4 regions of the Actinophytocola sediminis genome follow, and region 1 is predicted to be linked to each of the others. Evidence: riboswitches for the same ligand, from Rfam matches in the RefSeq annotation. Region 1 holds a riboswitch; each other region holds the start of a gene.
The links. Region 1 has a riboswitch for cobalamin ahead of ACYVIP_RS26160 (homocysteine S-methyltransferase family protein). Riboswitches for the same ligand answer to the same signal wherever they lie in the genome.
Positions count from the first base shown of each region.

Region 2: another riboswitch for cobalamin. It lies ahead of ACYVIP_RS27545 (FecCD family ABC transporter permease); the one in region 1 lies ahead of ACYVIP_RS26160 (homocysteine S-methyltransferase family protein).
Region 3: another riboswitch for cobalamin. It lies ahead of ACYVIP_RS11615 (ribonucleoside-diphosphate reductase subunit alpha); the one in region 1 lies ahead of ACYVIP_RS26160 (homocysteine S-methyltransferase family protein).
Region 4: another riboswitch for cobalamin. It lies ahead of metE (5-methyltetrahydropteroyltriglutamate--homocysteine S-methyltransferase); the one in region 1 lies ahead of ACYVIP_RS26160 (homocysteine S-methyltransferase family protein).

Region 1 is NZ_BAAGXS010000043.1:98,073-103,454, forward strand. Features, by position in the region: gene cobN (cobaltochelatase subunit CobN) at 1-2,054, shown strand, start outside; gene cobF (precorrin-6A synthase (deacetylating)) at 2,051-2,800, shown strand; cobalamin riboswitch at 2,830-3,019, shown strand; gene ACYVIP_RS26160 (homocysteine S-methyltransferase family protein) at 3,045-4,091, shown strand; gene ACYVIP_RS26165 (LLM class flavin-dependent oxidoreductase) at 4,154-5,194, shown strand; gene ACYVIP_RS26170 (TetR/AcrR family transcriptional regulator) at 5,200-5,382, opposite strand, start outside.
Region 2 is NZ_BAAGXS010000049.1:45,000-50,381, reverse strand. Features, by position in the region: gene ACYVIP_RS27560 (opine metallophore biosynthesis dehydrogenase) at 1-968, opposite strand, end outside; gene ACYVIP_RS27555 (SAM-dependent methyltransferase) at 977-1,774, opposite strand; gene ACYVIP_RS27550 (hypothetical protein) at 1,771-2,598, opposite strand; cobalamin riboswitch at 2,857-3,034, shown strand; gene ACYVIP_RS27545 (FecCD family ABC transporter permease) at 3,077-4,150, shown strand; gene ACYVIP_RS27540 (ABC transporter ATP-binding protein) at 4,147-4,947, shown strand; gene ACYVIP_RS27535 (ABC transporter substrate-binding protein) at 4,944-5,382, shown strand, end outside.
Region 3 is NZ_BAAGXS010000018.1:275,396-280,777, forward strand. Features, by position in the region: gene ACYVIP_RS11605 (DsbA family protein) at 1-429, opposite strand, end outside; gene ACYVIP_RS11610 (ribonucleotide-diphosphate reductase subunit beta) at 547-1,575, opposite strand; gene ACYVIP_RS11615 (ribonucleoside-diphosphate reductase subunit alpha) at 1,566-3,911, opposite strand; cobalamin riboswitch at 4,048-4,282, opposite strand; gene ACYVIP_RS11620 (hypothetical protein) at 4,333-5,382, opposite strand, start outside.
Region 4 is NZ_BAAGXS010000018.1:290,265-295,646, forward strand. Features, by position in the region: gene ACYVIP_RS11695 (hypothetical protein) at 1-836, shown strand, start outside; gene ACYVIP_RS11700 (TetR/AcrR family transcriptional regulator) at 852-1,442, opposite strand; gene ACYVIP_RS11705 (nuclear transport factor 2 family protein) at 1,533-1,946, shown strand; cobalamin riboswitch at 1,964-2,174, shown strand; gene metE (5-methyltetrahydropteroyltriglutamate--homocysteine S-methyltransferase) at 2,266-4,521, shown strand; gene ACYVIP_RS11715 (hypothetical protein) at 4,867-5,382, opposite strand, start outside.

The sequences.
Region 1 (5,382 bases):
CGCACGCCGTCGTGCACCTCGGCAAGCACGGCTCGATGGAATGGTTGCCCGGCAAGAACGCCGCGCTGTCCGCCGCCTGTGCCAGCGACGCGGCCATCGGCAACCTGCCGCTGGTGTATCCGTTCCTGGTCAACGATCCCGGCGAGGGCGCGCAGGCCAAACGCCGCGCGCACGCCACGATCGTCGACCACCTGGTGCCGCCGATGGCCAGGGCGGAGAGCTACGGCGACATCGCCCGGCTGGAGCAACTCCTCGACGAGCACGCGAACATCGCGGCGATGGACCCGGCCAAGCTGCCCGCGATCCGCGCCGAGATCTGGACCCTCATGCAGGCCGCGCACATGCACCGCGACCTCGGCCTGGACGACCGCCCGGACGACACCGAGTTCGACGACTTCATCCTGCACGTCGACGGCTGGCTGTGTGAGGTCAAGGACGCCCAGATCCGCGACGGGCTGCACATCCTCGGCCAGGCACCCGCCGGGGCCGCGCGGGTGGACCTGGTGCTCGCGATCCTGCGCGCCCAACAGATCTGGGGCGGCGAGACCGCCGCGGTGCCGGGCCTGCGCACCGCGCTCGGCCTCAAGGAGGGCGCCGAGCAGACCGGTGCCGTGGACACCGTCGAGGCCAAGGCCCGCGCGCTCGTCGAGGCGATGGAGGCGGCGGGCTGGGACCCGGCCGCGGCGACCGGACTGCACGAGGACCCCGAGGTCGTCCGGGTGCTGGCGTTCGCCGCCACCGAGGTGGTGCCCCGGCTGAACCGCACCACCGACGAGCTCGACGCGGTGCTGCACGCGCTCGACGGCGGGTACGTCCCGGCCGGCCCGTCCGGCTCGCCCCTGCGCGGTCTGGTCAACGTGCTGCCGACCGGCCGCAACTTCTACACCGTCGACCCCCGCTCGGTGCCCTCCCGGCTCGCCTACGAGACCGGTGTCGCGATGGCCGACTCGCTGCTGGCCCGCTACCTGGACGAGACCGGCGAGTACCCCAAGTCGGTCGGCCTGTCGGTGTGGGGCACCTCGGCCATGCGCACCTCCGGCGACGACATCGCCGAAGTCCTTGCCCTGCTTGGTGTCCGGCCGGTCTGGGACGAGGCCTCCCGGCGGGTGCGGGAGCTGGCGGTGCTGCCATTGGCCGAGTTGGGCCGACCGCGGATCGACGTGACCGTGCGGGTCTCCGGCTTCTTCCGCGACGCCTTCCCGCACGTGGTCGGCATGCTCGACGACGCGGTCCGGCTGGTCGCCGCGCTGGACGAACCGGCCGAGCAGAACTTCGTCCGCGCCCACGTGCACGCCGACCTCGCCGAGCACGGCGACGAACGCCGGGCCACCGCGCGGATCTTCGGCTCGGCCCCCGGCTCCTACGGCGCCGGCATCCTGCAGGCCGTCGAGTCCGGCACCTGGCGCGACGACGCCGACCTGGCCGAGGTCTACACCGCCTGGGGCGGCTTCGCCTACGGCCGGGGGCTCGACGGCCGGCCGGCGGCCGAGGACATGCGCGCGAACTACCGCCGCATCCAGGTCGCCGCGAAGAACATCGACACCCGCGAGCACGACATCGCCGACTCCGACGACTACTTCCAGTACCACGGCGGCATGATCGCCACGGTCCGGGCGTTGACCGGCGCCGACCCGAAGGCCTACGTCGGCGACTCCACGTCCCCCGACGCGGTGCGCACCCGCACGCTGCAGGAGGAGACCAACCGCGTCTTCCGCTCCCGGGTGGTGAACCCGCGCTGGATCGGCGCGATGCAACGGCACGGCTACAAGGGCGCCTTCGAGCTGGCCGCGACCGTGGACTACCTGTTCGGCTTCGACGCGACCACCGGTGTCGTGCACGACTGGATGTACGAGCGGCTGGCCCGCGAGTACGTCCTGGACCAGACCAACCAGGAGTTCATGCGCCAGGCCAACCCGTGGGCGCTGCGCGGCATCGTGGAGCGACTGCACGAGGCGGCCGACCGCGGGCTGTGGGCCGAGCCCGACCCGGAGGTGCTGGCCCAGCTGCAGGCGGTCTACCTGTCGGTCGAGGGAGACCTCGAGGACGGCGCGTGAGCCGACGGGTGGTGCTCATCGGCGTCGGCCCCGGCGGTCCCGACCAGCTCACCGTCGAGGCGGTCCTGGCGATGAACGAGGTCGACTTCTTCGTGGTGACCGAGAAACAGCGCCCGGACGGCGACCCGCTGGCCGCCGCCAGAACAGCGCTGCTTGGCCGCCACGTGCGCGGCGACCCGACGATCGTGGTCGTCGAGGACGCCGAGCGGGACCGCACGGCGGCGGACTACGCACACGCGGTCGCCGACTGGCACGCGGCCCGCGCCGCCCGCTACGCCGCCGCGCTGGCCGACCACGACGGCGACGCGGGCTTCCTCGTCTGGGGCGACCCGGCCCTCTACGACTCGACGATCCGCGTGCTGGCCCGCGTCGCCGACACCGTCGGCGCCCGGCTGGAGGTCGTGCCGGGCGTGTCGAGCCTGTCCGCGCTCGCCGCCCGCCACCGCATCGTGCCGCACGGCATCGGCGAACCGCTGCACATCACCACCGGCCGCCGTCTTGTCGAGGCGATCCGGCAGCGACAGCCCAACATCGCGGTCCTGCTCAGCCGCTCGTTGGAGGAACTACGCGCCGTCGACCCGGCCGGCTGGCACATCTGGTGGGGCGCCAATCTCGGCACCCCGAGCGAACGACTCGCCGCCGGCCAACTCGCCGATGTCCTGCCCGCGATAACAACCGCCCGCACCGCCGCGAAACACGAGGCCGGCTGGCTACTGGACATCTATCTGCTCCGGCACGAGAAGTGACTGCACCGGTTCCATAATATGAAACAATTGACCATCCTGTGGCAGGTGGATAGCGTGTTCGACGCGCGGCAGAAAACGGGAAGTCTGGTGTGAATCCAGCGCGGTCCTCGCCACTGTGACCGGATAGCGAACCTCATGACGCCACTGGGACATGTCCTGGGAAGGCGAGGAAAGCCGACATCCGGAAGTCAGGAGACCGTCTGCGGCGCGCACGTAGCCGATCCACGAGCGATGGAGCCGCACAATGTCGACCAACGACCTGACCGAACGCCTCAATGCCGGCCCGGTGATCTGCGCCGAGGGATTTCTTTTCGAGCTGGAGAGACGGGGTTATCTCACCGCCGGGGAGTTCGTGCCCGAGGTGGCGCTGGAACACCCCGACGCGCTGCGCGCCCTGCATGTCGACTTCCAACGAGCCGGCTCCGATGTGGTGGAGGCATTCACCTACAACGGGCATCGGGAGAAGATGCGGGTCATCGGCAAGGAGGATCTGCTCGAGCCGCTGAACCGCGCGGCACTGGGGATCGCCCGCGAGGTCGCCGACGCGCGACCCGGGGACCTGATGGCGGGCAACATCTCCAACACGAACGTGTGGGACCCGGCGGACACCGGCCGGCAGGCCGAGGTGCGTGCCATGTTCGAGGAGATGGTTGGCTGGGCCGTTGACGGCGGCGCCGACCTGATCATCGGCGAGACGTTCTACTACGCGGGCGAGGCGTTGGCGGCGCTGGAGGTGGCGGCGTCGACCGGCCTGCCGGTGGTGCTCACCATCGCGCCGATGGCACTGAACGAACTGGCCGACGGCGTCGGGATCGTGGAGACCTGCCAGCGACTCGAGCAGGCAGGCGCGGACGTCGTCGGCATGAACTGCTTCCGCGGGCCGGACACGATGTTGCCGTGGCTCAAGGAGATCCGGGCGGCGGTGTCCTGTCACGTCGGTGCCTTGCCCGTGCCGTACCGGACCACCGTCGAGGAGCCGACGTTCTTCAACCTGACCGACGACCGGGCACGCGTCCCCTCCCCGCACGGTCGCACGTTCCCCACCGCGCTCGATCCGCTGTCCGCCAACAGGTACGAGCTGGGCGCCTTCGCGACCGAGGCGCACGACCTGGACGTCAACTACCTCGGCGTGTGTTGCGGCGCGTCCCCGATGCTGGTCCGTCAGGTGGCGGAGGCGGTCGGCCGCACGACCGAGGCGAGCCGGTTCTCGGAGCGGATGAGCAACCACTTCATGTACGGCGACGACGAGCGGCTGCCGGACCACATCGTGGCTCTCGGCGATCGCGCGTGACCTTCCGGTAGTCACCGGCGGGGAGCCACACTGGGCTGGTCGACTGTTCTGGGAGGAGAATCATGCGGTTCAGTTTCGTGCTGTTGCCTGATTACCCGCTCGACGACACGATCGAGTCCATCAAGCTCGCCGACGAACTCGGGTTCTACGCCTGCTATGCGGCGGACGAGACCTGGCACAAGGATCTCTGGCTGTTGTTCGCCGCGGCGGCGGACAAGACGACCAACATCCGGTTCGGTCCGAGCGTGTCCGCGGTGACGTTGCGGGAGCCGTCGTTGATCGCCCAGGCGACCGCCACCCTCGACGAGCTCACCGGGGGCCGCGCCGAATGTGTGCTCGGGTCGGGGAACTTCGGGCTGCTCGCGCAGTACGGCATCGACTGGGCGCGGACGAAACCGTTGTCCCGCCTCAAGGAGGCGCACACCGTGGTGCGCACCCTGCTCGACGAGGGGGCGATCAGCCACGATGGCGAGTTCTACCGCTATGACGGGCTGTTCACCTTCGCCCGGCCGGTCCAGCGGCACGTTCCGGTCAAGCTGGGCGCGATGCGCGGCCCGAAGTCGTTCCAGGCGGCGGGGGAGCTGACCGACGGCGTGCACCATGCGCTGAGCTACACCAGGCGCGCCTACGAGTACATGGTGGAGAACGTGCGGATCGGCGCCGAGCGCGCCGGCCGCGACGTGTCGTCGTTGGACCTCGGCGCGTGGGTCGTGTTCGCCACGGGCGAGGACTCGCGGGCGGCCAAGGACGCCGCCAGGGCGATGGTCGGCCTGTACGCGTCGTCGATGCCGGCCGAGCAGTTGGCGCGCAACGACGTGGATCCCGCGTCGCTGACCGAGATCATCGCCGCGGTGGGGGAGGGCCGGGTGGACCGTGCGTTCGAGCTCACCCCGCCGGAGCTGGCCGACAAGCTGTCCGTGGCCGGCACCCCGGAGGAGTGCCTGGCCAAGATCAGGACGGAGATCGCCTCGACCGGGGTCAACCACCTGGTCCTCGCCATCACCGACGCCGCGCTGGTCAAGGCGTTCGCCGGCATCGACCTGCCCGGCGTGGCCACCATGCGCGAGCAGTTGCGGCTGGTGCACGACAGGATCATGTGGTGACCTGGTCAGCCGCGGTCGGCGCGGACGATCTCCTCGGCGGTCGGCGCCTCGTCGGCATCGGTCAACCACTGCAGCGCGACGCCGACCAGCAGTGAGTAGTAGTGCGCGCCAACGGCGTGCACCTCCGCCGGGTCCGCGTCCTGGCCGAGGCCACCGAAGGCGTGCGCCAGGGCGACCCGCGCGGTGCG
Region 2 (5,382 bases), on a different contig from region 1:
TACACCAGGTATTCCTGATGGATGGTCGGCAGCCGCTCGAACCGTTCGATGTCCCGGCGGGCGACGCTTTCCTCGCGTACCGGGTAGCTGTCCTCCACCATGAACCGCAGCAGGTTCACGCCCGGGATGCCCAGCCTGCCGACCATGCTCGTCAGCTCCTTCCACTGGCTCACCAGCTCGCTGATCAGCGCGGGCGTGATGGGCCCCTCTGGCACCAGCTTGTAGACGTACTTGACCGGGCCGGACTCGGCGAACACGGCGTCCAGCGTGATGTCGTTCATGAACAGCGCGGGGTGCACGTACAGGGAGATGTTCCTGGTCTCGGCCGCCATCGGCCCGGCCATGACCGGCGTGGCGACGCCGAGCCTGCGGTGGAGTTCGCACAGCGCGTCCAGGTTGTCCGACCGGCCGCGGCTGGAACCGACGTACAGCCGCTTCTTGACCGCCGCGGTGACCACGCGCGGGGACGGACCCCCGTCCCGCCAACGGGTGGCGCCAAGATAGCTGGAGAGGCTGATCACCTCCGCGTCCACGCCGTGGCCGAGGAGCAGGCGCCGGACCAGACCGCTCGAGCCGACGGTCGGCGACACCAGCACCACACACCTGACCTGCTCGAGAACCCGGTGCTCGAGCTGGCGCACGACCTGCGTGTACGCGTCCGCGGTCACCGCCAGGACCAGGGTGTGCCACCTGCCGGTGACCGACCGGTATCCCCGGAACAGGTCGTCGACCACGCATTCGCCCTCGGCGGCGCGGTCCTTGGCACTCTGGACGTCCACCCGGATGCGCCCGTGGCTGTCCCGCAGTCCGGAGAAGAACGCGTCCGCTCGGACGGACTCCCGTCCCGCGATCCCCACCACGCAACCGAGCCGGTTGGTCAACGCGACCGCCAGCTGCACGGCGGCCGGACCGGTGCCCGCGATCAGCACCCGGTCGACGTCGTGCGTTCCTCGCCCCGTTCCACCCACAGCCGTACTCACACCTTCCGGTAGAGCGCGATGTCGAAGACCTGCTCGGGCCGCGGCACGTTCTCGGCCAGCGCCCATTTCCGCCGGTCGACCTCCCGCATGGGGTAGTTGAAGAGGGACTTCAGGTCGTCGCCGTAGCGGACGGCCACGACGACGTCGTCGCGGGTCGACGAGTGGATCCGGTCGAGCAGGTCGTACTTGACCGCGCCGGTCGAACTGAAGATGACGTGCGACGCCTCCCCGGTGAAGGCCAGGTCCACCACCGGTGTGTGCTCCAGCCTGATGTCCAGGTCGTCGCTCCCCAGCCGCGCCACGACCTGCCTGCCCAACTCGACGGCCTCGGGATCGATGTCGACGCCGACCACGCCGGCGCCGGTCCGCCTGGCGATGTACAGCGGGGTCATCGGAAACGAGCCAGCGCCGACGAGCAGCACCCTGGCGTCCGGGGACAGTTCGAAGGTCCCGAACTCCTCCTCGATGCAGGACTCGACGTTCTCGAAGTAGCCCGTGGTCCCGGCATGGCCGAGCAGGAGCTGGCGGGCGCGGTACTTCTCCATGATCGCCGCGCAGCGGGCGGACCGCGCTCGCAGGTCCTCGACCAGGTTCGTGAACTCGTCCGTGCCCGCGCGCACGAGGGCGTGCCATGCCTGGTGATGGCGCCGGTCGGTCACGAAACCGGAGTAGTCGCCGACGACGCTGGCCAGCTCCGCGCTGTGGCGCACCGTCCCGTCGTACCGCGCGGCCGCCGCCAGGAGGCGCCGCAGATAGTTGTGCATCAACGACAACAGCTCCGGCGCGCCGCTCACAGGAAAGCCCGTCCCTGCGCCACGATCCGGACCGACCCCTCGACCTCGATGCCCGTCGGACCGCCACGTTCGTAGTTCACCGTCACCCGCATCGACCCGCCTGGCTGGACCACGTTCGTCGCGACGGAGGTGTTGTTCTTCCACGCCAGGTACGCGCCGAGCGAGGCGGTACCGGACCCGCAGCCCTTCTCCCAGACCATGCTGTCCACCGACGGCACGTGGACCAGCGGGGCGAGGCGGTTCGAAGCCGCGGTGTACAACAGAACCCCGACGACGGACACGTCCCGGGTCTCGCCAAGCCGGCGCGCCAGGACCTGCGCCTGGTCCATGGTGGCCCGGTCGAGCAGCCCGGTCTCGATGACCACGAACAGCGAGCTCTCGTAGCGCACGAAGGTCGACCCGGCACCGAGCTCGCCCGCGCGGGCACCGTCCTCCACCGCCGTCGGCAACGGCATCGTGAGCCGGCAACCGAAGTCCCGCCGCCGCCGCACGACCCGGCACCTGGCGACGTCGGCCGTCCCCGACACCTCCAGCGCGGTGTCCAGGCTGTCGCCGGTCTCCAGCTCCGCCTCGAACGCGCGCAGCGCCGCCAGCGCCATGCACGCGTTGCCGCAGAACTCGCCGCCCGCCATGTGGAGACCGGCATCCGCGTCCAGCGACTCCGGTTTCCGCACGAACCCGACCTGCTCGGCGTGCACGTGCTCGTAGGCCATGACGCGCCTGGCGATGGCCGGGTACTCCTCCTGCGGGTGCTCCGTCCGCACCAGGACGGTCATGTTCTGGGTGGGACTCGCCTTGACGAAGTCGATCTCGCGGCTGATCACCGCCCGCTCCGTGCGGAGGCGAACCGGCGCCGGCCGCGCGCGCGTCGCCGATCCTCGTCGCCCCCCGTGCTGGCGAGGTCGTTGCGCATCAGGTCCTCCCCGAATCTCGTCGTGTTCCGGGTCACGAGGCCAGCTGGGTCACACGGTGACCGACTGGTGACACCAGGTCATGAGTCGGCGACGAGGGCCTCGTAGTTCCGAGGCTTCCTATCTGTGACGCGGGACACATTTGGTGCCCCTCGCTGTGGATCGGTCGTGTTAACGTCCCGCTGAGCCAGTCGCGCCCATGTGGCCAGGGAATCCGGTGTGAGTCCGGAACTGTCGCGCAGCGGTGAGGGTGACCGGCGGAACACGCGCCACTGGGCCGAACGGCCCGGGAAGGCGTTCCGCCGGGGCGATCCCGAGTCCGAAGACCTGCTGGCTCGGTCGTCATCCGACCGGGCTCCGCGACCTGGGCCCCTGGCGAGAGCGGGTCCGCGTGTCCCCGAGGCGTGCCATCTCCGGTAGCGGCCCGCCGCGCCGGATGCCGGTCGTGCCGCTGCTGCTCGTGCTGCTCGCTGGTCTGGCCGCCAGCATGGTCGTCTCCCTGACCCTCGGCGCGGAGCCGTTGCCGCTGACCGGGGTCTGGGAGACCGTGCGGGCCAGGCTGGGTGGTGCGCCGGGCCAGGACCCGGTGTACGACGCGATCGTGTGGGACCTGCGTGCCCCACGGGTGCTGATGGCCGCCGTGGTGGGGGCGGGTCTGGCGTTGGCGGGCGCGGTGATGCAGACCCTGGTCCGCAACCCGCTGGCCGATCCGTACCTGCTCGGCGTCTCCTCGGGTGCGGGTGTCGGGGCGACGCTGGTCATCGTCGCGGGGGTGTTCGGCGGGCTGGGGATCTGGGCGGTGTCGGCGGGCGCGCTGGTCGGCGCGGTGCTGGCGTCGCTGCTGGTGTTCGGCGTGTCGCTCGCGCAGGGTGGGCTGACGCCGTTGCGGCTGGTCCTGACCGGGGTCGTGCTGTCCGCCGCGTTCTCGTCGGTGTCCAGCTTCCTGGTGTTCCTGGGGGACGAGCCGGAGGCGACACGGTCGGTGCTGCACTGGCTGCTTGGCAGCCTGTCCGGCTCGACGTGGGCGAGCACCGGTCCGGCGCTGATCACGGTTGTGCTGTCCGTCGTCGCGCTGCTGGCGGTGCACACCTGGCTGGACGCGCTGGCCGCCGGTCCGGACGTGGCCGCCGCCCTGGGGGTCCCGGTACGCGAAATCCGGATCGGCCTGTTCGTGCTGACCTCGGTGCTGGTCGGGGTGCTCGTCGCGGTCTCAGGTGGCATCGGCTTCGTCGGCCTGGTCGTGCCGCACCTGGCGCGGCTCGTCGTCGGTGCGCGGCACGCCGCGGTGCTGCCGGTGGCGGCGCTCGGGGGAGCGCTGTTCCTGGTGTGGGTGGATGTGGTGGCCCGGGTGCTGGTCCGGCCGCAGGAGATGCCGTTGAGCGTGGTGACGGGGCTGGTGGGCGCTCCGGTGTTCCTGATCCTGATGGGCCGCAGGCACTACAGCTTCGCTGGCGGCGCCGCATGACGCGTCTGCGCTGTCACGGGGTGCGGTGCGAGATCGCGGGCCGGGTCATCGTGTCCGGTGTCGATCTCGAGGTGCCGCCGGGCGAGCTGATCGCCCTGGTGGGGGTCAACGGCAGCGGCAAGTCGACGCTGATTCGCGCGCTCTGCGGGCTGGCGGCACCGGCGGCGGGCCGGGTCACCGTCGACGGCGAGGACGTGCACGCGCTCCCGGTACGCAGCCGGGCCCGCCGCATCGCCTATGTCGGGCAGGAGGAGACGCCGCCGGCGGACCTGCTGGTGGGGGAGCTGGTCGCGCTGGGCCGCGTGCCGCACCAGCCGCCGTGGGCGTTGGGGCGGGTGGCCCGCGCGAGCACCCTGGACGCGCTGGCGGCCGTCGGTCTGGCCGACGCGGTGGACCGGCGATGCGACCAGCTCTCCGGCGGCGAACGCCGCCGGGTGACGCTCGCCCGCGCGCTCGCCCAGGGCGCCGGGCTCGTGGTCCTCGACGAACCGACCAACCACCTCGACATCAGCCACCAGACCCGGCTGCTGGAAACCCTCCGCGGTCTCGGCCGCACCGTCGTGGCGGCGATGCACGACCTGTCGCTGGCCGCCGCCTACTTCGACCGCGTCGCGGTGCTGCACGACGGCGCGCTGCGCACCGTCGACGCGGCGGCGGTCGCCCTGGCGCCCGCGACGGTCGAGGAGGTCTTCGCCGTGGCCGCCGCCCACCTGACCGACGCGCGCACCAGTCGCGAGCACCTCGTGCTCGGGCCGGGGTTCGCGCGGTCCCGCCCCGACCAGAGAAGAGCACCATGACGACCCGCACTGTTCGCCGCCGCGCCGTCACCCTGCTCGCCGTCGTCGCGCTCGCCGGGTGCGGTGGCGAACCGCCCGAGTCCGCGTCCGGCGAGATCACCGTGACCAACTGCGGCGAGCAGGTCCCGTTCCCCAGCCCGGCGCGGCGCCTGTTCGTCAACCAGGGGAACCGGATCGCCACCGTGCTCGCCGTCGGCGCGGCCGACCAGGTGGCCGCGGTGAGCAGCCTCGGTGACGACCGGGCGGTGCTCGAGGCCGCCTACGGGGCGGACGTCGTCGGCGGCCTGCCGGTCACCACGGAGGGCCAGCCGTCGCTGGAGAACGTCCTCGCCAAGCGGGCCGACGTGATGGTGTCCTGGTTCAGCGACGGCGACGACGTGACGCCGCAACGACTGGCGGCCCAGTCGATCGCGGCCTACCAGACGACCGAGGGCT
Region 3 (5,382 bases), on a different contig from region 1:
GAACTTGTCCTGGTTGGCCGCGGCCTCGGCGGCGCGGGCGGCCGGCTGGGCCAGCGGGTGGGAGTCCAGCGGGAAGTTGCGGGTGACGAAGGTGATCCGGCCCGCGTAGTCGGTCTCCACCCCGCTGGTCACGTTGCGGTAGTACGCGGCGCAGGCCGGGCACTGGTAGTCGAGGAACTCCACGACGGTGACCTTGTTGCCTGGCGCGGTGGTCAGCGTGTCGCTGTCCGCGCTCGCGCGCAGCTCCCGCGGAATCTCGCCCTGGGTGGTGGTGTTGTCACCGCCGGTGTCGTTACCGGTGTTGCCGTCGGTGTTGTCGCTGTCGGACCTGTTGAACAGCAGGATGCCGCCGATGACGAGCACGGCGATCACCACGATCGCGACCGTGGTGATCACGTTCGCCGATGGCCTCCTGGACTTGCGTGTCATGCCTTGGTGCGCCCTTCGCCGGGTTTTCCCCATGATCTGCCAGAAGGTCGTACCGAGCCGTGACGCGGTTCCCGGGTGTCGGCGAGACCACCCGAAGGTGGTCCCGCCGTGGCAGGCCTAGAAGTCCTCGTCGAAGTTGACGGTGCCGGTGACCGCGACCTGGTAGGCCGACACCCGGCGTTCGAAGAAGTTCGACAGTTCCTGGACGTCCTGTAGTTCCATGAACGCGAACGGGTTCTTCGACCCGTACTCCGGTTCCAGGCCCAGCGCGGCCAGCCGCCGGTCGGCGACATGCTCGAGGTACGCGCGCATGTCGGCGATGGTGAGCCCGGCGACACCGCCGGTGAGCAGGTCCCCGGCGAACTGGACCTCGGCGTCGACGGCCTCGCGCAGCATCTGGCGCACCCGCGCGTGCAGGTCGTCGTCGAACAGGTCCGGTTCCTCGCGGCGCACGGTGTCGACCACGTCGAACGCGAAGGTCATGTGCATGGACTCGTCGCGGAACACCCAGTTGGTGCCCGACGCCAGGCCGTTGAGCAGACCCCGGGAGCGCAGGAAGTAGACGTAGGCGAAGGCGCCGTAGAAGAACAGGCCCTCGATGCACGCCGCGAAGCAGATCAGGTTGAGCAGGAACGCCCGCCGGTCGTCCTTGGTCTCCAGCCGGTTCAGGTGCTCGATCGAGTCGATCCACTTGAAACAGAACTCGGCCTTGGCCCGGATGGAGGGAATGTTGTCCACCGCGGCGAAGGCGGCCACCCGTTCCTGCTCGTCGGGCAGGTAGGTGTCGAGCAGCGTCAGGTAGAACTGGACGTGCACGGCCTCCTCGAACAGTTGCCTGGACAGGTACAGCCGCGCCTCCGGCGCGTTGACGTGTTCGTACAGGTTCAGCACCAGGTTGTTGGCGACGATGGTGTCGCCGGTGGCGAAGAACGCGACCAGCCGGTTGACCAGATGCCGTTCGGCGGCGGTGAGCTTGTTCAGGTCGGCGAGGTCGGAGTGCAGGTCGACCTCCTCGACCGTCCAGGTGTTCCTGATCGCGTCCCGGAAGCGTTCGTAGAACAGCGGGTAGCGCATCGGGCGCAGGGTCAGGTCCATGCCGGGGTCGAGCAGGGCCTGGCTGGTGTTCTCGGCGGTGGTCACTGGCATGCCTCACAGGTTTCTGGGTTCTCGATCGAGCAGGCGGCGGCGGTGGTGACAGTCGCCTGCTGGATGCGGGTCGCCGGCCGCGACCTCAGGTAGTAGGTGGTCTTCAGCCCGGACTTCCAGGCGTGGCGGTACATTGAGGACAGTTTGCCGATCGTCGGCGAGGCCACGAACAGGTTCAGCGACTGGCTCTGGTCGACGTAGGGGCCTCTGGCGGCGGCGAGGTCGATCAGCGCGCGCTGGGGCAGCTCCCACGCGGTGCGGAACAGTTCCCTTGACTCGGCGGGCAGCGCGCTCAGGCCCTGCACCGAGCCGTCCGCACGCTTGATCCGGTCCCGGGTGTCCTCGGTCCACAGCCCGTGTTTCCTCAGCTCCGCCACCAGATAGGAGTTGATCTGAAGGAACTCGCCGGACAGCGTCTCCCGTTTGAACACATTGGACACCTGCGGCTCGATGCACTCGAAGCAGCCGGCGATCGACGCGATGGTGGCCGTCGGCGCGATGGCGATCAGCAACGAGTTCCGCAGCCCGGTTTCGGCGATCCGGTCCCGCAGCGCCGCCCAGCGTTCGGTCTGGGTCGGGACGACGCCCCACAGGTCGGGTTGCAGACTGCCCTGCTCGGCCCGGGTCTGCTCGTAGGCGGGGTGCGGTCCCTCGGCGGCGGCCAGCTCGGCGGAGGTCTCCAGCGCGGTCAGGTAGATGTCCTCGGCCAGCCGGGTGGACAGCTCCTTGGCCTCGGGCGAGTCGAAGGCCAGGCGCAGCCGGAAGAACACGTCCTGCAGGCCCATCACGCCCAGCCCGACGGGCCGCCAGCGCGGGTTGCCCCGGGCGGCCTGCTCGGTGGGGTAGTAGTTGATGTCGATGACCCGGTCGAGGAAGGTGACCGCGGTGAACACGGTCTCCCGCAGCCGGTCCCAGTCGATCTCCGTGCCGGTCAGGTGCGCGCCGAGGTTGATCGAGCCGAGGTTGCACACCGCGGTCTCCTCGTCGGCGGTGACCTCGAGGATCTCGGTGCACAGGTTGGAAAGGTGGATGACGTTGCCGGCGTCGGCGGTCTGGTTGGACGTGCGGTTCGCGGTGTCCTTGAACGTCATCCAGCCGTTGCCGGTCTGGGCGAGCGTGCGCATCATCTTCGCGTACAGGTCCCGCGCCTTCACCGTGCGCACCGCGCGGCCGGCCCGCTCGGCGGCCCGGTAGGTCTCGTCGAAGGCCGGACCCCACAGGTCGGGCAGCTCCGGCAGTTCGTCCGGGTCGAACAGTGACCAGTCGGCGTCGGCCTCCACCCGGCGCATGAACTCGTCGGGGATCCAGTTGGCGATGTTGAGGTTGTGCGTGCGGCGCGCGTCCTCGCCGGTGTTGTCCCGCAGTTCCAGGAACTCCTCGATGTCCGGGTGCCAGGTCTCGAGGTACACGCAGGCCGCGCCCTTGCGCCGCCCGCCCTGGTTGACCGCGGCGACCGAGGCGTCCAGCGTGCGCAGCCAGGGCACGATGCCGTTGGAATGCCCGTTGGTGCCCCGGATCAGCACGCCCCGCGAGCGCACCCTGGACCACTGCACGCCGATGCCGCCGGCGAACTTCGACAGTCGCGCGATCTGCCCGTAACGCTCGTAGATCGACTCCAGCTCGTCGCGCGGCGAGTCCAGCAGATAGCAGGATGACAGCTGGGTGTGGCTGGTGCCGGAGTTGAACAGCGTCGGTGAGCTGGGCAGATACGCCAGTGAGGACATCAGCCGGTAGAACCGGATCGCCTCGGCCGGCGTGTCCGACAGTCCACATGCGACACGTAGCAGCCAGTACTGCGGGCGCTCGATGACCGCGCGGCTGTTGGGGTGGCGCAACAGATAGCGGTCGTGGACCGTGCGCAGCCCGAAGTACTCGAACCGCAGATCGCCGTCGTGGTCGACCGCGTCGTCCAGCTTGCGCGCGTGGGTGGTGACGAAGCTCGCCGTCTGGTCGCCGATCAGCCCGTGCTCGTGGCCGAGCGCGATGGCCTGGCTGAACGAGTGGATGCCGTTGCCGCGGACCTCCTTGTCGACGAAGGTCGCCAGCAGGCGCGCCGCGAGCCGGGAGTAGGCGGGCTCCTCGGCCACCAGCTCGGCCGCGGTCTGGATCGAGAGGCGGTCCAGCTCGACGGTGGTCGCGCCGTCGTACAGGCCGCTGACGGTCTTCGTCGCGACCCGCATTGGGTCCACATTGGACAGACCGGTGGCGCAGCGCTCGACGGCGCGCACGATCTTGGTGAGGTCGACGTGCTCGACCTCGCCGCCGCGTTTGCGTACCCGCATCGTCGGCCGTTCGGTGTCGTCGGCTTCCCGCATGCCGACCTGGCTTGTCGTCACAGCTCTCTCCTCGTGAGCTCGATCCGACCGGTTCCAGTCCGAAGTGGACACGCGAGGACCCATGGCGGTGCCCGTGAACGGCACCGCCGATGTCCGCACGCCCTCCCTCGGGGCCTGGAGACCGCGCCCACCCGCGGCGCGGGCAGGCGAGCTGGCAGGTCTTCGGACTCGCGGGCAGCCGAACCCGGGCGCGTCGACGCGCCAGGAGTCGGTGGTCTACTGGCCGTCGCTTCCCGGACTCGCGTCCAGTGCTTCGTGACGGCGGTCGTTCCCGTTCACCGCTGCGGGGCAGTCCCGGACTCGCACCGGGTTCCCTCTTGCGACGGACGCCCCATGGCGTGGACGTCCGAACCAGCTCGCTGAGCACAATACATGGAGTCCGCGACTCTTCCGGCACCCATATGTTGTGTCGGCGTGTCGGTCACGTGCCGACGACGGTGATCGCCCGTGCGCTGGCGTCGAGGTCGTGCCAGGTGTTCGCCGACCACTCCGAGATCGCGCCGTCGGTGCCCAGCCGGTACACCCGGTCGGCGCCGACCGCGACGTCAGCCGCGCCGTCGCCGATGCGCCGCCAGTCGTTCGGGCTGTCCCGGTAGACGCGCACCCCGCCGTCGTCGTCCATCGCGACCAGACCGGCGCCGCCCACCCGGATCGTCTTCGCGGCGCCGCCGATCCGGCGCCACCGCCCGTCGACCTGGTCCCATTCCTGCACTTCCGTGCGGCCCGCGGTCAGCCGGTACAGCGTCTCCCCGCCGACGACCAGGGTGTCCCGCGGATCCAGGGTGTCGGTGACCCAGGTCCAGTTCTCGGGAGTGCCCTCGTAGCGGAACAGGTCCGTGCCGCTCGGGCTGGAGGCGAAGATGCCGGCCGGGCCCGCGTACAGGTGCCTGGCCTGTCCGCCGACCAGCAGCCAGGACTTGTCCTGCGGCACCCACGCCCAGACCGCGGCCCGGTCCGGCGCGAGCCGGAGCAACTGGTCCTGCCCGACCACCAGCTCCGCCGGGCGTTCACCGGTATAGGACCAGTTGCCCGGCGAGTGGTACTGCGCGATGTGCCCGACACCGGGCGAGATGGCCCACAGCCCGGCGCCGCCGCCGTGCACCGACGCGGCGTGGGCGCCGATCGTCGTCCACCGCCGCGTCGCCGGGTCCCAGGACCGCACCGCGTCACCGGTCGGCGTCAGCGCCACCAACTGGGTCGCGATGTGCGGGACGGGGGCGGGGGTCGTTGGCCGCGGACCGTTCCCCGGGGTCGCCACCAGCAATGTCGCCGCCACGGCCACCGCGGCCGCGGCCGCGTGCGACAGCCACAGCCTCGACCGGCGGGTGGGCGCCGGTTCGGCCTCCGGTGGGAGTTCGGGCACCGCGACGGGGTCGGCCGCCGGCTGCGCCGCGGCCGCCTGCTCGTGCAGCGTGCGCGCCCGCGTCAGCCGTAGCTCGCGGCCGGCCTGGTCGCGGGTGCGGTCGCGCAC
Region 4 (5,382 bases), on a different contig from region 1:
TCACCGTGTTCGGGGTGCTCACCGGCTCGACCATCCTCAATGGACAACAGAGCGCGCCGCCGGCCACCCCGGTCGGCGAGTTCGAGCCGCTGCGCCAGGAGTTCGGCGTCGGCTCGGCCGGCGGCTTCACCCCGGTCAGCTACGAGACCGGGCGGTACCGGCAGCGGGTGCTGCTCGTGCCGACCGACGGCTCGGCCGGCGACGCCGAGGTGACCATGTACGCCCCCGGCCGGTTGCCCGACCCGCCGGCGGGCGATCCCGCGCCCGAGGTGAACGGGAAGCGGGCACTGTGGACCGGCACCGCGCTCGCCTGGGAGTGGACGGCGAACGCGTGGGCGTTCGCCATGGTCGACTCGCGGGACGTCGCGCACCGGGTCGCCCAGAGCGTCGAGCCGGGCGCCGGCGCGGCGGTGAGGTTGCCGTTCACCGTGCCAGCGCCCGATTCCGGCGATCCGCGCCAGCTGGTCGGCGTGATCAGTCCATTCGGGACATCGAGCGATCCGGCCGAGGGTGGGCTGTTGGTGTTCGGCACGCGTGATCCGGTGAGCGCGGACGACGACGCGGACCGGGTGCTGGTCGGTGTTCGCCGGGACCTCACCCGGGACCTGGTCACCGGTGACCCCGGTGCCGCACCGGTGGCCACCACGCAGCTCGATGGTCGTCCGGCGGCGGTGTCCGACACGGCGGTCACCATCCTGGACACCGGTGGCGGCTATGCGATCGTCGCCGAGTCCACTGTGGTCTCGACCGGGGAGCTGACCGAGCTGGCCTCCTCGGTGCGGCTGGTCGAGAACCCGGCTGACCAGCGGTCGTGGCGCGGCGTGCCGCTGCGCTGATTCCCGCGCACCGCTTCAGGTGGCGCCCAGCGCGCGCAGCACGGTGTCGGTGACCCGGTCGAGATAGTCCGGCTCGACCGGGGCCTGGCGCACCACCAGCCGCCAGTAGATGAGCCCGGCCACCATGTCCTGCGCGGTCTCCAGGTCGGCGTCGGCCGGCAGCTCACCTCGGGCCGCCGCCTGTTCCAGCCGTGTCCTGGCCAGCGCGCGCCGGGGTTCGCCGATGGCGGTCGCGATCGCCTTGGCGAGTTCCGGTGTGCGGGTGGCCTCGGCCACCAGATCGGGGACGATCCGGGAGAACGGCGGCTCGGACAGCCACGCGGCGATGGCGGCCACCGAGGCGCGGAGGTCACCGCGCAGGGTGCCGGTGCTCGCCACGTCCGCCATGGGCACGCTGATCTCGGCGAGCACCGCGAGCACCATCTCCTGTTTGGTGCGCCACCGGCGGTACAGCGCGCTCTTGCCCGCGCCCGCGCGCCTGGCGACCCCTTCCATGGACAACCGCGCGTAGCCCCGCTCGACCAACTCGGCCAGTACGGCGTCGTTGATGGCGGCGGTGATGCCCGGTTGCAGCACGGCCGCCCCGGACGGTGCGCGACGGTTCATGGTGCCGAGTCTAGCGGATGGACAGGACGGTCCCGTCCGTCGTAAAGTGGTCGGGACGATACCGTCCCGTCCATCCTGAGGGAGTCCTGAATGACACCGCGTGAGCTGCTCGACCATGCCCTGGAACTGTTGCTGGCCAAGGATATGTCCGGCTTCGCCGACCTGTGGGCCGCCGAGGGCACCATGGAGTTCCCGTTCGCCCCGCCCGGCTGGCCGACCCGGGTGGACGGTCGGGAGGCGGTCCACGCCTACCTGCGCGACTACACCGACGTCTACGACCTCCAGCGCGTCACGGAGAAGATCGTGCACGAGACCACCGATCCGGCGGTGATCATCCCCGAGATCGAGGTGGCGGGGATGCTGGTGCGCACCGGCGAGCCCTACCGCAACCGCTACATCTGTGTGCTCACCGTGCGGGACGGGCAGATCGTCGGCTACCGGGACTACTGGTCGCCGACCGGCGTGAACGCGGACACCGACTTCATCGGGACACTGTCGGGGTGATCGGGCGATCGGCCTGTAGGCTGGTGGATGCCGACGGTTCGCGCGCGTTCTCTCGAGGATGTGGGCGAGGCAAGAGGGAACCCGGTGTGAGTCCGGGACTGCCCCGCAGCGGTAAGTGGGAACGAAAGCCGTCAACGAAGCACTTGGCGAGAGCCTGGGAAGCGACGGCCGGTAGGCGCGAGACGTGCGCCCACGAGTCCGAAGACCTGCCGCCGGCCCGTGCACCGACCGGTGCGCGGGGTCCGGAGCCTCTCGGGAGGGCCACGGCCGCGACTCGTTCGCGTGCGGTCCCTTCCGAGCTGGTCTTCGTGCCATCGGCATGCTCGCGAGGAGAGAGCTTGTGACCATCGGCACCACTGTGCTCGGCTACCCCAGGATCGGCCCGCGCCGGGAGCTCAAACGCGCCGTCGAACGCTACTGGGCAGGCAGGATCGACGCACCGGAACTCCAGGCGGTGGCCAGGGAGCTGCGCGCCGCGACCTGGACGGAACTGCGCGACGCCGGACTGGACTCCGTCCCGTCCAACACGTTCTCCTGCTACGACCAGGTGCTGGACACCGTCGAGCTGTTCGGCGCGATTCCCAAGCGCTTCCACGATCTCGATCTGTCCACAGTGAACACCTACTTCGCCGCGGCGAGGGGCCGCGACGGCGCCCCCGCGCTGGAGATGACGAAGTGGTTCGACACCAACTACCACTACCTGGTCCCCGAACTCGGCCCGGACACCGCGTTTCGGCTGACCGGCGACAAACCGCTTGCCGAGTACCGCGAAGCGCGCGCGCTGGGCATCGAGACCAGGCCGGTGCTGCTCGGCCCGGTGACGTTCCTCCTGCTGTCCAAATCGGACCATGAGGGCTTCGTCCCGCTCGACCTGCTCAACGATCTCCTGATGGCCTACGGCGACCTGCTCACCCGGTTGCGGGCCGAAGGCGCCCAGTGGGTGCAGCTGGACGAGCCGGCGTTCGCCGCCGACCGGACCCCGGCCGACCTCGCGGCCCTGCGGCGCGCCTACGACCTGCTCGGCGCGCTGCCCGACCGCCCGCGACTGTTGGTCACCGGCTACTACGGCGATCTGGGCCCAGCACTGGAGGTCCTCGCGAACACACCGGTCGAGGCGATCGCCGTCGACCTGGTCGCCGCGCCGGACACCAGTCACGCCACCGTGCCCGCGTTGCGGGACAAGACCCTCGTCGCCGGGGTCGTGGACGGCCGCAACGTGTGGCGCACCGATCCGGCGGCGGCACTGGCCAAGGCCGAGGCCCTGCGCGGCTCGGCCCGCGAGGTCGCGGTCTCGACGTCCTCGACGTTGCTGCACGTCCCCTACGACCTCGACGCCGAGACCGAGCTCGACCCCGATGTACGCGCCCGGCTCGCCTTCGCCCGGCAGAAGGTCTGCGAGGTCGTCGCCATCGGCACCGCGCTCGCCAAGGGCGCCGGCCCGGCGACCGACCACACGCGACAGTCGCCGCCGCGGGACGAGGACGTGCTGGCCAGGGTCGCCGCGCTCACCGACGCGGACCGGACCCGTCCGGCCTATGTGGAGCGTGCGGCCGCGCAGCAGCGCAGGCTGAACCTCCCGCCGTTGGCGACCACCACGATCGGGTCGTTCCCGCAGACCGCGGAGATCCGCCTGGCCAGGGCCGGGTTGCGCACCGATACCCTGGACGAACGTGGCTACCTGCGACAGATGCGCGACGAGATCGCCAAGGTGATCGCGCTGCAGGAGGACATCGGCCTGGACGTGCTGGTGCACGGTGAGCCCGAGCGCAACGACATGGTGCAGTACTTCGCCGAACACCTGGCCGGGGTCGCCTCGACGGAGTCGGGCTGGGTGCAGTCCTACGGCTCCCGGTGCGTGCGCCCGCCGATCATCCACGGTGACGTGTCCCGGCCGAAGCCGATGACCGTGGACTGGATCTCCTACGCGCAAAGCCTTTCGGTGAAACCGGTCAAGGGCATGCTGACCGGCCCGGTGACGATCCTCGCGTGGTCGTTCGTGCGCGACGACCAACCACTGGCCGACACCGCGGTCCAGGTCGCACTGGCGCTGCGCGACGAGGTCGCCGACCTCGAGGCGGCCGGCATCGGCATCATCCAGGTCGACGAGCCGGCGCTGCGGGAACTGTTGCCACTGCGGGCGGTCGACCAACCCGCCTACCTCGACTGGTCGGTCGGCGCGTTCCGGCTGGCCACCGCGGGCGCCGTGCCGTCGACCCAGATCCACACCCACCTGTGCTACTCGGAGTTCGGCGAGGTCATCGAGGCGATCGACGACCTGGACGCGGACGTCACCACCATCGAGGCGGCTCGCTCCAAGATGGAGATCCTCGGCGACCTCGGCACGTCCGGGTTCGGCCGCGGTGTCGGGCCCGGGGTGTACGACATCCACTCCCCACGCGTGCCCGACGAGGACGAGATCACCGACCTGTTGACCAGGGCGGCCGAGGTCGTACCGGGCGAGCGGCTGTGGGCAAACCCCGACTGCGGCCTGAAAACCCGCGGCTACGCCGAAGTGGAACCGGCGCTGCGCAACCTGGTCGCGGCCGCCCGCCGCGTCCGGGACACCCTGCGGTGATCGGTTCTCGAATCCTCGCGGCGGTCCTCGCCGGTGTCACGGTCGTCGGCCTGGTCGCGCCGGGAGGCGCGGCGGCCGCGCCGGGCGTGGCCAGAAGGCGGACGCCGCCGCGGGTTGGCTGGCCAGACAACTGGTCGACGGCGACCACTTCGAGGTCGACTTCGGCGGTGAGTTCTTCGCCGACGCCGGCCTGAAGTCCTACGCCGGCGCCACCGCGAAGGCGTCGCCCCAGGTCCGCGGCCTGGACCCGGCGAGCCTGGGCGGCCCAGCCTGGTCCAGCTGTCCGCAACGGGATCGGCCCCAGGCCCCAGTTCTGGTCTGCCCGTAACGCGACGAAGGCGTCCTTCATCGCACTGGACGGAGGTCGTCGAGGCTGAGACGTAGCCAGGTGTCGTGGGCGAGGAGGTGGAAGTCGGGGCCTCGTCCGATGACCTCGAGTTCGCGGGGGAGGGGCTCGCCGTCGGGGAGGACGAGGCGGTACTCGCCGGTCACGTGCAGCCGGTCCTCGTCGAGGACGCCGGTGGCGAGCCGGTGGGGATCGTCGTAGCCGCCGAACAGCGCGACGTGGTCGCCGTCCACGGCGATGGCGCTGGCGCCATGGACGTCGTTGTGCCAGCCGGACAGCGTGTCCTCCCGCACCCGCACGACGGGGAAGTCGGTGTAGCAGGACGTCCACGCCGTGTCGCCGTCGACGTTGAGGGCGTAGCAGTCGGCGATCGTGTCCCAGGGGTTGTCGCGGTCCATCGGGTAGCGCCAGTCCGGGGCCAACTCGGGGGAGAACCGGATCAGGCCACACTCGCCGATCGGGGTGTCGCCGTCGTCGAAGCCCCAGCCGTAGTTGCCGAGGATCCCCTCGTCGTA